3 regions of the Streptomyces sp. NPDC004539 genome follow, and region 3 is predicted to be linked to each of the others. Evidence: riboswitches for the same ligand, from Rfam matches in the RefSeq annotation. Region 3 holds a riboswitch; each other region holds the start of a gene.

Region 1 (4,542 bases), on a different contig from region 3:
CAGGGCCCCTGCACCTGCCCCGGCCTCCGCCGCGCTGCTCGGCGTTCTTGCTGCACGCCTCGCATGCTGCACGCCCTGCACGGCCCCGCACGCCTGCACGGCCCCGCACGCCTGCCCAGCCCGCACGCCTGTCCAGCCCGCAGCGGGCTCAGTGCTTGCGGCGGCGGCCTCGGCCTCCCCGCGCCGGTGCCGCAGCCGGAGTCAGGTCCGGGGCCGGGGTCGACGGTGCTGACGGCGGGGCCGACTTGGTGTCCGGGCGGTCCGCCGAGACGACCAGGGCCGCGAGGGCTGTCGTGACCGGGACCGAGGCGACGAGGCCGATGGAGCCGACGAGGGTACGGACGATCTCCTCGGCGACCAGTTCGCTGTTGGCGACCGCGCCGACGCTGCTCTGGGCGATGGAGAAGAGCAGGAGGAGCGGGAGCGCGGCGCCCGCGTAGGCGAGGACGAGCGTGTTGACGACGGACGCGATGTGGTCGCGGCCGATCCGGATGCCCGCCCGGTACAGCCCGCGCCAGCCCATCGTCGGGTTCGCCTCGTGCAGCTCCCACACCGCCGAGGTCTGGGTGACCGTCACGTCGTCCAGGACACCGAGCGAGCCGATGATGATGCCGGCCAGCAGCAGACCGCTCATGTCGATCGACGGGTACAGCCCGTGGATCAGACCGGTGTTGTCGTCGGTGTTGCCGGTGAGTGCGGCCCAGCTGTTGAACAGGGAGCCCAGGACGCCGATCAGCAGCAGCGAGATCAGCGTGCCGAGCACGGCGACCGAGGTTCTCGCGGAGAGTCCGTGACACAGATAGAGCGCGATCAGCATGATGGCGCTCGCTCCGACCACTGCCACGACCAGCGGGTTCGAGCCCTGGAGGATGGCGGGCAGGACGAAGAAGTTCAGGAGGAGGAAGCTGATCGCCAGCGCGACCAGCGCCATGACGCCCCGCAGCCGGCCGACGATCACCACGGCGAGCGCGAAGATCCCGGCGAGCAGGGCCATCGGGAAGCGCCGGTTGACGTCGGCCACCGAGTACTGGAGGTCCTTCGGCGCGGACGGCTCGTAGGCGACGACGACCTTCTGGTCCAGCTTCAACTGCCGTGACTGGTCGGGCTGGATGATCTCCGTGAACGTACGGCCCTTGTCATTGCCGGTGTCGACCCGGATCGTCGCCCGCTTGCAGGTGCCGTTCGCCTGCTGCACCGCCGAGGAGCCCTCGGCCGTGGAAGTGTCACCGGTCGGCGGCACGCCCCCGGCGTTGACGGACGCGCAGCTCAGCTTCTCGACCTTGGTGACCGTCGCCTGCTGTGTCTGCCGGTCGAACCCGACGCCGGTCCGCTCGTGCGGCGGGGCGCCGCCGGGCCACAGCACCGCGAGCCCCACGACCACGGCCGCGGCGAAGGGGATCAGGATCGCGCCGATGACCTTGCGGAGGTGCCGGGAGACGGGGGCGGCGGGGCCGTGACTGTGGCTGTGCGAGTGGCCGCCGCCATGGCCACCGCCGTGCGAGTCGCCGTGCCCTCCGCCGGGGGGTGTGCCGTGGGGGGCGTGGTGGGGTTCGCCGTGGGGCGGGTGGGCGTGGGAGTGCCCGCCGTGAGCCTGCCCGCCGGACTCGGGGCCCGCGCTGTGACCGGCGCCGCCCCCGTGAACGTGGGCCTCGCGCCCCGGAACCCGCGGGACAGGACCACTGTCGTGCACGGACGCCTGCGGCACGGGACCGCTGTCGTGCAGAGGTACTTGAGGGACGGGACCGCTGTCGTGGAGGGGCACCCGGGGCACGGGACCGCTCTCGTACGGCGGCACTTGAGGCGCGGGACCCCTCCCGGGCCCACCCACCCGAGGTACGGGACCGCTGTCGTGCATGGAGACCCTCGGGACCGGGCCGCTCTCGTACACAGGGCGTCGTACCTGCGGAGTCGGACCGGTGTCCTCAGGTCGCCGGACGGGGCCGACGCCGTACCCGGGGCTCTGCACCTGGCGGGGAGCGCCGCCGTTGCCGGGGCCCTGGGGCGGGTTGGGGGCGCCCGCGTTGCCGGGACCCTGCTCCTCCGTACGGCGGAACTCCTGGCCGGGCTCGTTCCGGAGCAGTGGTCCCCGGCGCTGGAGCGAGCTGAGCCGGGCGCGGGGGTGGACACCACCGGGCACACCACCGTCGTGAACGGCGCCTTGCCCTCCGTACTCGCCCTGCCCCTCGTACCCGCCCGCCGCGCCGAAATCGCGCGTGTCGTCCGGGACTTGGCCGGGCCCGGAGTCGGGACCGCTTCCCGTGCCGGGCCGGCGGTGCGGCTCGGACGGAGGGGGGAACGGAGAGCGGGGTGGTGTGGTCACCGACCGATCATCGCAAGAACGACAGAGGCCCACTGTTCACCGCGCCACAAATACCGCTAGCGTGGAGGCACCTTTTGCACACGCGGGAGCTCGGAGCACCGGGCTGAGAGGGCGCTGACCTTCGTCTTCGCGGTGTTTCACGTGAAACGTCACCGGGATCGAGTGATGTTTCACATGAAACATCGGCAGACGGAAGCCGCTGCGTCGACCGCTGAACCTGTTACCGGGTAATGCCGGCGTAGGGAGTAGGTCTCATGACCATCAAGGACGCACGCACGCCTGCCTCCAGCCAGGACGAGCGGTCCGATCACGGCACGCCCCCCGCAGAGGCTGTGAAGTCCGCGGAGGCAGGCAAGTCCGTCGGCTGGCACAAGGCGTACGTCGAGGGCTCGCGCCCCGATCTGCGCGTGCCGGTCCGTCAGGTGCATCTCACCAACGGGCAGTCGGTCACCCTGTACGACACCTCGGGCCCGTACACCGACCCGTCCGCGCAGACCGACGTCCGCCGGGGGCTCGCCCCGCTGCGGGACAACTGGATCGTCGCCCGGGGCGACACCGAGGAGTACGCGGGTCGTCCGGTCCGCCCCGAGGACGACGGGATCAAGCACACCTCTCCGCGCGGTGGCCTGCGCAATCTCGACGCGGTCTTCCCGGGCCGCCCCCGGCTCCCGCGCCGCAGCCGGGACGGGCGGCCGGTCACGCAACTGGCGTACGCGCGCAGGGGCGAGGTCACCCCGGAGATGGAGTTCGTGGCGCTGCGGGAGAACGTCTCCCCGGAGGTCGTCCGCGAGGAGATCGCGGCGGGGCGGGCCGTGCTGCCCGCGAACGTCAACCACCCGGAGATCGAGCCGATGATCATCGGCAAGCGGTTCCTGGTGAAGGTCAACGCGAACATCGGCAACTCGGCGGTGACGTCCTCCATCGAGGAGGAGGTCGAGAAGATGACCTGGGCGACCCGCTGGGGCGCCGACACGGTCATGGACCTCTCCACCGGCCGCAACATCCACACCACCCGCGAGTGGGTGCTGCGCAACTCCCCCGTCCCCATCGGCACGGTGCCGCTGTACCAGGCGCTGGAGAAGGTCGACGGGCGGGCCGAGGAGCTGACCTGGGAGATCTACAAGGACACGGTGATCGAGCAGGCCGAGCAGGGCGTGGACTACATGACGGTCCACGCGGGCGTGCGTCTCGCGTACGTGCCGCTCACCGCGAACCGCAAGACCGGCATCGTCTCGCGCGGCGGCTCGATCATGGCGGCCTGGTGCCTCGCGCACCACCGGGAGTCGTTCCTGTACGAGAACTTCGAGGAACTCTGCGAGATCCTCGCCGCCTACGACGTCACCTACTCGCTGGGCGACGGACTGCGGCCGGGCTCGATCGCGGACGCCAACGACGAGGCGCAGTTCGCCGAGCTGAGGACGCTCGGGGAACTCAACCGGATCGCGAAGCGTCACGACGTCCAGACGATGATCGAGGGCCCGGGGCACGTCCCGATGCACAAGATCAAGGAGAACATCGACCTCCAGCAGGAGATCTGCGACGAGGCCCCGTTCTACACGCTCGGCCCCCTGACGACGGACGTCGCCCCGGCGTACGACCACATCACCTCCGGTATCGGCGCCGCGATGATCGCCTGGTGGGGCACGGCGATGCTCTGCTACGTCACGCCGAAGGAACACCTCGGCCTGCCCAACCGCGACGACGTCAAGACCGGCGTCATCACCTACAAGATCGCCGCCCACGCGGCCGACCTCGCCAAGGGCCACCCCGGCGCCCAGGACTGGGACGACGCCCTCTCCGACGCCCGCTTCGAGTTCCGCTGGGAGGACCAGTTCAACCTGGCCCTCGACCCGGTGACGGCCCGCGAGTTCCACGACGAGACCCTCCCGGCCGAGCCCGCCAAGACCGCGCACTTCTGCTCGATGTGCGGTCCGAAGTTCTGCTCGATGAAGATCAGCCAGGACATCCGCCGTGAACACGGCGGCAGTCGTGCGGAGATCGAGGACGGGATGGCGCAGAAGTCGAAGGAGTTCGCGGCGGCGGGGAACCGGGTGTATCTGCCGATCGCGGACTGAGTGGACTGAGCGGGGTGGGTGCGGTGTCCGTCGTGGGGGAGGCGGGCACCGTTGCTCAGCTGGGGAAATGCGTGGGTACGGGGTCATTGTCAGTGGTGGGGGCTACGGTATTGGCATAGGTGTTCGACCGGCCCGTGGCCGGGTGTG
Region 2 (4,542 bases), on a different contig from region 3:
CAGGCGGCGGTGCCGCAGAAACCGGAGCCCATGGCCGACGAGCGGCAGGCCGCGCCGCAGAAGAAGAGCGCGGGGCGTGACCTGGGCGCGGCGATAGGGGTCGGGATCGGGCTCGGGGCGGTGATCGTCGCCTCGCTGTTCATCGTCAAGGCCGTGTTCGTCGGGGTGATAGCGGTCGCCGTCGTCGTGGGGCTGTGGGAGCTGACCAGTCGGCTCCAGGAGCGCAAGCAGATCAAGGCGCCGCTGGTGCCGCTCGCCGTCGGCGGGGCCGCGATGGTCGTCGCCGGGTACGTCCGCGGGCCCGAGGGGGCCTGGGTCGCCATGGCGCTCACGGCCCTGGCGGTGCTGGTCTGGCGGATGACGGAACCTCCCGAGGGGTACCTCAAGGACGTCACGGCCGGGGTCTTCGCCGCGTTCTACGTGCCGTTCCTGGCCACGTTCGTCGCGCTGATGCTGACCGCCGAGGACGGGCACCGCCGCGTCCTCGTCTTCCTGGTGCTGACGGTCGTCAGCGACACCGGTGCGTACGCCGTCGGCTGGCGCTTCGGCAAGCACAAGCTCGCGCCCCGGATCAGCCCCGGCAAGACCCGCGAGGGCCTGCTCGGAGCGATCGCCTTCGCGATGGTCGCCGGTGCCCTGCTCATGCAGTACGTCATCGAGGACGGCACCTGGTGGCAGGGCCTCCTCCTCGGCCTCGCCGTCGCCGCCAGCGCCACGCTGGGCGACCTCGGCGAGTCGATGATCAAGCGGGACCTGGGCATCAAGGACATGGGCACGCTGCTGCCGGGCCACGGCGGCATCATGGACCGCCTGGACTCCCTGCTCCCCACGGCGCCGGTGGTGTGGTCGTTGCTGGTGCTGTTCGTCGGCACCGGCTGACTCCCGGTCGCACCGAGCCCTCGCCCTTTCCGGGCGGGGGCTCTTTGCGTAGGGTGCGGCGCATGCTGGCCAGGCGGGGGAAGGACGGCAGGCTCTACGGGGCGCTGCCGTGTGCGTGGTGCGAGGCACCGATCGTGCAGGACGGGCGCCGGCGGGTGCGGCGGTACTGCCGGGGGTGGCACCGGGTGAAGCGGTACGTCACGAGCGCCCTCGACCCGCTCTTCGATCTCTTCGCGAACTGACGGGCCGGGGTTCTCAGGCGGTGGGGGCTTGCGTAAAGTGCGCGCATGCAGCGTGCGAGACGTGAAGAGGACGGCACCTACCACGGCGACTTACAGTGCCGGTGGTGTGGTGCGCTCCTGAGTCAGAACGGGCGGCGGCGGGTGAAGCTGTACTGCGGGCCGTGGCATCGGACGAAGTCGTACACGGCGAACGTGATCGGTGCTGTGCTGGCGCTCTTCTGACCCGGTCGGCGTACTCGCGGGGATCTGCGACACTGGTTGGTGTTATGCCTAAGCCCGGAGAATTGACGTTCGTCGCCCCCCGCGGAGCCAAGAAGCCGCCGCGGCACCTTGCCGATCTCTCGCCCGCCGAGCGGAAAGAGGTTGTCGCGGAGGTCGGGGAGAAGCCGTTTCGTGCGAAGCAGCTTTCGCAGCACTACTTCGCGCGGTACGCGCACGACCCGGCGGAGTGGACGGACATCCCGGCCGGGTCGCGCGGGAAGCTTCAGGAGGCGTTGTTCCCTGAGCTGATGACTGTCGTGCGGCATCTGTCGACCGACGAGGGCACGACCCGCAAGACGCTGTGGCGGATGTTCGACGGGACGCTCGTCGAATCCGTGCTGATGCGGTACCCGGACCGGGTGACGATGTGCATCAGCTCGCAGGCCGGATGCGGGATGAACTGCCCGTTCTGCGCGACGGGGCAGGCGGGTCTGGACCGGAATCTGTCGACCGCCGAGATCGTGCACCAGATCGTGGACGGCATGCGGGCGCTCAGGGACGGGGACGTGCCCGGGGGGCCCGCCCGGCTCTCCAACATCGTCTTCATGGGGATGGGCGAGCCCCTCGCCAACTACAAGCGCGTCGTCGGCGCCATCCGCGCGCTGACCGACCCGAACCCCGACGGGCTCGGCCTCTCGCAGCGCGGGATCACCGTCTCGACCGTCGGCCTCGTCCCGGCGATCCACCGGTTCGCGGACGAGGGCTTCAAGTGCCGCCTCGCGATCTCCCTGCACGCCCCGGACGACGAACTCCGCGACACCCTCGTCCCCGTCAACACCCGCTGGAAGGTCCGCGAGGTCCTCGACGCCGGGTTCGAGTACGTCGAGAAGTCGGGCCGCCGGCTGTCGATCGAGTACGCGCTGATCCGGGACATCAACGACCAGGCATGGCGGGGCGACCGGCTCGGCCGGCTGCTGCGCGGCAAGCCGGTGCACGTCAACCTGATCCCGCTGAACCCGACCCCCGGCTCGAAGTGGACCGCGTCGCGGCCCGAGGACGAGAAGGCGTTCGTGGAGGCGATCGCGGCGCACGGCGTGCCGGTCACCGTCCGGGACACCCGGGGCCAGGAGATCGACGGGGCGTGCGGCCAGCTCGCCGCGACCGAGCGGTAAGCTGACCGTCGGACGTTCGCGTCGTCATACATTCATATATCCGACAGGGGAGCGCGACAGCGCTGAGAGTGCGGTGAACAGGCCGCAGACCCTCTGAACCTCGCCCAGGTCATTCTGGGTAGGAAGTTCGGTCATCACCGTGAAGAAGTTCGTCGTTGTCGCCGTGGGCCTCGGTCTGGTCGCGCTCTCCGCGTGCGGATCATCGTCCGAGAAGTCTGATGATCAGACCTCCAGCTCCGGCTCGAAGACCGTCACCCTCGTCAGCCACAGCTCCTGGGCCGTCTCCAAGACCGTCCTCGCCGACTTCGAGAAGACCTCCGGCTACCAGGTCAAGGTCCTCACCGACGGCGACGCCGGCCAGGCCGTCAACAAGGCGATCCTGACGAAGGACAACCCCCAGGGCGACGTCTTCTTCGGCGTCGACAACACCCTCCTCTCCCGCGCCCTCGACAACGGCCTCTTCCAGCCGTACGAGGCGAAGGGGCTGGCGCAGGTCGGCGAGGAGTACCAGCTCGACGCCGGAAAGCACCGGGTCACCCCCGTCGACTACGGCGACATCTGCGTCAACTACGACAAGAAGTACTTCGCCGACCACAAGCTGACCCCGCCGGCGTCGTACGACGATCTGATCAAGCCCGAGTACAAGGACCTCCTGGTCACCGAGAACGTCTCGACGTCCTCCCCGGGCCTCGGCTTCCTGCTCGGGACGGCTGCCAAGTACGGCGACGACGGCTGGCAGGACTACTGGAAGAAGCTGAAGGCGAACGGCGTCGAGGTCGTCGACGGCTGGGACCAGGCGTACAACGAGGTGTTCTCCGGGTCGGCCGGCGGCAAGAAGGCCAAGGGGGACCGGCCGCTCGTCGTGTCGTACGCCTCCTCCCCGCCCGCCGAGGTGATCTTCGCGGACCCGAAGCCGACGGCCGCGCCCACCGGCGTCGCCGAAGGCACCTGCTTCCGGCAGATCGAGTTCGCCGGCCTGCTCAGCAACGCCAAGAACACCGCCGGCGGCAAGGCGCTGATCGACTTCCTGATCGGCAAGGAGTTCCAGCAGGACATGCCGCTGAACATGTTCGTGTACCCGGTGCTCCAGGGCGCGGCGGTCCCGGCGGAGTTCACGAAGTACGGTCCCGCCGCGAAGTCCCCCGAGACCATGGCCCCGGCGAAGATCGCCGCCGACCGTGACGACTGGGTCAAGACGTGGGCCTCTCTCGTCCTCAAGTAGTCCGGCTGGGCCTGATGGCCCTGCCGCTGGCGTTCTTCGGGATCTTCTTCGCCTACCCGGTCGCCGCGATCCTGCTGCGCGGCCTGCACGCCGACGGCACCTGGCACCTCGGCCGCCTCTGGGACGTCGTCGCCCAGCCGGACATCCGGCACGTCCTGTGGTTCACGACCTGGCAGGCCCTCGCCTCCACCGCCCTGACCCTGCTGATCGCCCTGCCCGGCGCCTACGTCTTCGCCCGCCTCGACTTCCCCGGCCGCCGCCTCCTGCACGCGGTCGTCACGGTCCCGTTCGTCCTGCCGACGGTCGTCGTCGGTACGGCGTTCCTGGCGCTCGTCGGCCGGGGCGGCCTCACCGACGAACTGTGGGGCGTACGGCTCGACACGACCGTGTGGGCGATCCTGCTGGCGCACGTCTTCTTCAACTACGCGGTCGTCGTCCGGACCGTCGGCGGGCTCTGGGCGCAGCTCGACCCGCGTCAGGAGGAGGCGGCGCGGGTGCTGGGGGCGTCGCGGCTGCGGGCGTTCCGCGCGGTCACCCTGCCCGCGCTCGGCCCGGCCGTCGCCGCCGCCGCGCTGATGGTGTTCCTGTTCACGTTCACGTCGTTCGGGGTCGTGCAGATCCTCGGCGGGCCGACCTTCTCGACCCTTGAGGTGGAGATCTACCGGCAGACGTCCGAGATCTTCGACCTGACGACGGCCGCCGTCCTCACGGTCGTCCAGTTCGTGGCGGTGGGCGCGATCCTCGCCGTGCACGCCTGGACCGTACGGCGCCGGGAGAGCGCGCTGCGGCTGGTGGACGCGTCGACGACCGCCCGCCGGCCGCGCGG
Region 3 (4,542 bases):
GATCAGCTGGAAGTTGTGCGGGTTGCGGATACCGAGCCCCGACCCGATCGGCGACCCGAGCGGCATCACGGCCGCACAGCCCACGTCCTCCAGCTTCCGGGCGAGCACCGGGTCGTCGTTGGTGTACGGCAGGACGGTGAACCCGTCGTCCACCAGCGTCTCGGCGGCCTCCAGCAGCTCCACGGGGTCCGGCAGCAGGGTCCGCTCGTCCGCGATCACTTCGAGCTTCACCAGGGACGTGCCGAGCGCCTCCCGTGCGAGACGGGCGGTCAGGACGGCCTCCCCGGCGGTGAAACAGCCGGCCGTGTTGGGCAGCACCCGGATGCCGAGCCGGTCGAGAACGGACAGAACCGATCCCTGCACGGACGGGTCCACGCGCCGCATCGCGACCGTCGTCAGCTCCGTCCCGGACGCGACGAGCGCCCGCTCCATGACCTCCAGGCTCGGCGCCCCGCCGGTCCCCATGATCAGCCGCGACGAGAACGCCGTACCGCCCAGCAGAAACGGATCGTCAGCCATGGTCAGCCTCCCTGCACGGCGGTCAGGACTTCCACCCGGTCGCCCTCCGCGAGGGCGGTGGTGGCCCACCGCGCGCGCGGGACGACGGTTTCGTTCAGAGCGGCGGCGACACCGGACGGCGCCGGAGAGAGCACCCGGACGACGAGTTCGAGCACGGTCCCGGCGTCGAACTCCCGCAGCTCCCCGTTGACCGAGATGTTCATGCGACCGGCCGGGGTGGTCATCGGGACGTTCGTCGGGGCGTTCATACGGCGGACTCCAGGAGCGAGGCGGCGGTGAAGCGCCGGGGCGTGAAGGGGCGGGCCTCCTCGGGCAGCTCACCGGAGGTCAGCGCGTGCGCGAGCGCGTCCCCGGTGACCGGCGTCAGCAGGACGCCGTTGCGGTGGTGCCCGGTCGCCAGGAGCAGCCCCGGGAGGCCGGTCGGGCCGAGGAGGGGGGCGTTGTCGGGCGACCCGGGGCGCAGCCCCGCGCGGGTCTCCGTGAGGGGCAGTTCGGTGATCCCGGGGACCAGCTCGTGCGCGTCGCGCAGCAGCTCGTACACGCCCCCGGCGGTCACGGTCGTGTCCCAGCCCTGCTCCTCACTGGTCGCCCCCACGACCAGCTCCCCGTTCGCGCGCGGCACCAGATACACCTGGCTCCCGCGCACCACGGCCCGCACGGTACGGCTCAGGAACGGCGCGTACGCCGCCGGCACGGCGAGCCGCAGCACCTGCCCCTTCACCGGCCGCACCGGCGGCCGTACGGCGTCCGGGACGCCCGCGAGCCGCCCGCTGAGGCTGCCCCCGGCGAGGACGACCTGCCCGGCGCCGAAGAACGTCCCCCCGCGCGCGTGCACGCCGGTCGCACGGCCCCCGGCGACCTCCAGGCGCTCGGCCCACTTCCGGTGCAGGGCGACCCCGGCGCGCTCGCAGGCGACGACCAGCGCGGCGGCGAGGCGGCGCGGGTCGACCTGGTGGTCGCCGTCCACCCGCAGCCCGCCGCGCACCCCGGGCGCGAGCATCGGCTCCAGGCGCCGGCACTCCCGCCCGGACAGCCACTCCGACTCCAGCCCGGACCGCTGCTGGAGCGCGTGCAGTTCCCGCAGGTGGGCCCGGTCGTCGGCATCGAGGGCGACCGCGAGCGTGCCGCAGCGCCGGTAGCCGACGTCGTACCCGGTCGCCTCGGTCAGCTCGGCCACGAAATCGGGGTACCGGCGCGCGGAGGCGAGGTTCAGACCGAGGAGGGTCTGCTCGCCGTGGTGGAGTTCGGTGACGGCGGCCAGCATCCCGGCGGCCACCTGGGCGGCCCCGCCGCCCGGCTCCGGATCGAGTACGGCGGCCCTCAGGCCGCGCTGAGCGGCCCGCCAGGCGGTGACCAGGCCGATGACCCCGCCCCCGACCACGAGGACGTCAGACGGACGCGTAGACGGCATGGGCGTCCAGCCCCTCCCTTCGCCGGCATGACCCGGATCAGGTTCGTACGGTCGGAGGCCGGCCAGCCTCCCTCTCAGCCCGGTGCGTCCGGGCTCCCGCGAGTGCTTTACGTTGGCACTCACCCTAGCCCGCACCCCCCGCACCTCGTAAAGGGAGCCTCGGTTGACCCTCGACGGCCTCGTGTTCACCCCTGTCGCCGACCAGGCACCCGGCCAGGTCGGCACGAGCACCCGCTTCGCCTACCGCGAGGCCGACGGCGTGATCTGGGCCGACTACGCGGGCGGGGACGTCGTCCGCGGCCATCTCGTCGGCACGCGCGCGGGCGACCGGATCGACTTCCGGTACGTCCAGTTGCGCACCGACGGGACGACCGCCTCCGGGCACTGCGTCTCGACCGTCGTGACCCTCCCGGACGGCCGTCTCAGGCTCGACGAGACGTGGGAATGGGAGTCCCAGGAGGGCGCCGGGACGAGCGTTGTGGAGCAGGTCACGGAACCGGGCCCCTGACTGACTCACCGTCACGCAACTATGGTGATCGCGTGAGCGAGCAGACGCAGGAAACGGACGCCCCGCGCGCGGTCGTCGTCGGCGCCGGGATGGCCGGGGTGCAGACGGCGGTCGCCCTGCGCGAACAGGGCTTCACCGGCACGGTCACCGTCATCGGCGCGGAACCCCACCAGCCGTACGACCGCCCCCCGCTCTCGAAGGCCGTCCTGCTCGGCAAGACCGACGGCTCCGCCTTCGACATCGACTTCCCCGGCCTCGGCATCGACCTCCTCCTCGGCCGCGAGGCCCTCGCGGTGCGGACCGGGGAGCACGTCGTCGACACGGACGCCGGTCCGGTCCCCTACGACGTCCTCGTCCTCGCCACCGGCGCCGAACCGATCCTGCTCCCCGGCACGGAGGGCGTCCCCGGCGTCCACCTCCTGCGCACCCTCGACGACGTCGAACGCCTCCGGCCCGTCCTCGCCGGGCAGCACGACGTCGTGGTCGTCGGCGCCGGCTGGATCGGCGCGGAGTTCGCGACCGCCGCGCGCGAGGCGGGGTGCGCGGTGACGGTCGTCGAGGCCGCGGACCGTCCGCTCGCGGGCGCGCTGCCCGCCGAGGTCGCCGCGCCGATGACCTCCTGGTACGCCGACCTCGGGGTCGAACTGCGCACCCACGCGCGCGTGCGGGCCGTCGAGCCGGGGGCCGTGCTGCTGGACGACGGCACGCGCGTCCCCGCGGGCGCGGTGCTCGTCGGTATCGGCGCGCGGCCCGCGACGGCGTGGCTGCGGTCCTCCGGGGTGGCCCTGGGGGCGCACGGCGAGGTCGTCACCGACGCGCACCTCCGCACCTCCGCCCCTGACGTCTACGCCGTCGGCGACTGCGCCTCCTTCCCCTCCGCCCGGTACGCCGAGCGCCTCCTGATCCACCACTGGGACAACGCCCTCCAGGGCCCCCGCACGGTCGCGTCGAACATCCTCGCGAACGCCACCGGGGCGCCTCTCGTCGCCTACGACCCCGTCCCGTACTTCTGGTCCGAGCAGTTCGGGCGGTTCGTCCAGTACGCCGGGCACCACACCGGCGCCGACGAGACGATCTGGCGCGGCGACCCCGCCGGGCCGGCCTGGTCCGTGTGCTGGCTGCGGGAGGGGCGCCTGATCGCGCTCCTGGCGGTCGGCAGGCCGCGTGACCTGGCGCAGGGGCGGCGGTTGATCGAGGCGGGGGCTGTGATGGATGTGGGGGTGTTGGGGGATGCGGGGGTGCCGTTGAAGGGGGCGGTGGTGTGAGGGGGTGGGGATCGTTCGGCGTGGTTTCGGGGCGGGGCCGGGGTGTCAGGGGTTTCCCCGAGGGGGTTTCGGGGGGCGGTGGGGGACCGGTCCGGGTGGTCCCGGCTTCCGAGTGTCAGTGGCAGATGGCAGGCTTGATGTCGTGACCGAGATTGACACGAGGGTCGACGCGCTCGTCCCCGCCTGGCTGACCCTGCCCGACATCGCCGAACAGCTCGAAGAGGAGGTGACGCGCGTACGGCAACTCGTCAAGGACGGACAGCTGATCGCCGTCCGCCGAGGCGAGAACCGCGCGCTGCACGTCCCTGCCGCATTCATCGACGGCGACAAGGTCGTCAAGGGGCTCTCCGGGCTCCTGACGGTCCTGCGGGACGACGGGTTCACGGTCGAGGAGATGATCGAGTGGCTCTTCACCCCCGACCCCACCCTCCCCGGCACCCCGGCCCAGGCACTCCTGGAGAACCGAGGCACCGAGGTCAAGCGCCGGGCCCAGGCCCTGGCCGTCTGAGCACCGCCCGAGGAGACATGGCCACGGCTTGAGGGGCGTGGCCATGGGGGCGGGGCGTGGCCGGAGGGGGCCGGTGTGACTGTGGGCCTGCTCGGCAGGCGGCGGGTTCCTCGCGGGTCCTCGTCCGAGGGGCGCCGGCTCCGGAGAGCCCCCGCTTCCGAGGAGCGTCCCTTGTCGACCCCGCCTCGTAGGCGTGCGCTTTGGGAGGGTCTGAGGAGTGACAGGCCCGCCGGGGAGTACCCACTCACGAGGACGACACCGGGCGAAGCGGCAAGCCGACCCCGGCGTCACCCGGAACCCCCGCCCGCCCAGCCGGCGGCGCGGCGGGTTC

What was found. A riboswitch is a leader RNA that binds a small molecule or an ion and turns the genes downstream of it on or off. The one in region 3 is predicted to bind thiamine pyrophosphate.
Region 1: another riboswitch for thiamine pyrophosphate. It lies ahead of thiC (phosphomethylpyrimidine synthase ThiC); the one in region 3 lies ahead of thiO (glycine oxidase ThiO).
Region 2: another riboswitch for thiamine pyrophosphate. It lies ahead of ABZX85_RS00125 (thiamine ABC transporter substrate-binding protein); the one in region 3 lies ahead of thiO (glycine oxidase ThiO).

What each region holds. Positions count from the first base shown of each region.
Region 1 covers NZ_JBEXLS010000026.1:105,072-109,613, reverse strand. The annotation lists gene ABZX85_RS39000 (YibE/F family protein) at 149-1,771, opposite strand; TPP riboswitch at 2,393-2,582, shown strand; gene thiC (phosphomethylpyrimidine synthase ThiC) at 2,575-4,395, shown strand.
Region 2 covers NZ_JBEXLS010000001.1:26,096-30,637, reverse strand. The annotation lists gene ABZX85_RS00145 (phosphatidate cytidylyltransferase) at 1-879, shown strand, start outside; gene ABZX85_RS00140 (hypothetical protein) at 942-1,121, shown strand; gene ABZX85_RS00135 (hypothetical protein) at 1,167-1,343, shown strand; gene rlmN (23S rRNA (adenine(2503)-C(2))-methyltransferase RlmN) at 1,388-2,494, shown strand; TPP riboswitch at 2,530-2,637, shown strand; gene ABZX85_RS00125 (thiamine ABC transporter substrate-binding protein) at 2,628-3,716, shown strand; gene ABZX85_RS00120 (iron ABC transporter permease) at 3,731-4,542, shown strand, end outside.
Region 3 covers NZ_JBEXLS010000016.1:72,861-77,402, forward strand. The annotation lists gene ABZX85_RS29595 (thiazole synthase) at 1-519, opposite strand, end outside; gene thiS (sulfur carrier protein ThiS) at 522-722, opposite strand; gene thiO (glycine oxidase ThiO) at 764-1,930, opposite strand; TPP riboswitch at 1,928-2,040, opposite strand; gene ABZX85_RS29610 (hypothetical protein) at 2,094-2,438, shown strand; gene ABZX85_RS29615 (FAD-dependent oxidoreductase) at 2,471-3,703, shown strand; gene ABZX85_RS29620 (Rv2175c family DNA-binding protein) at 3,846-4,211, shown strand.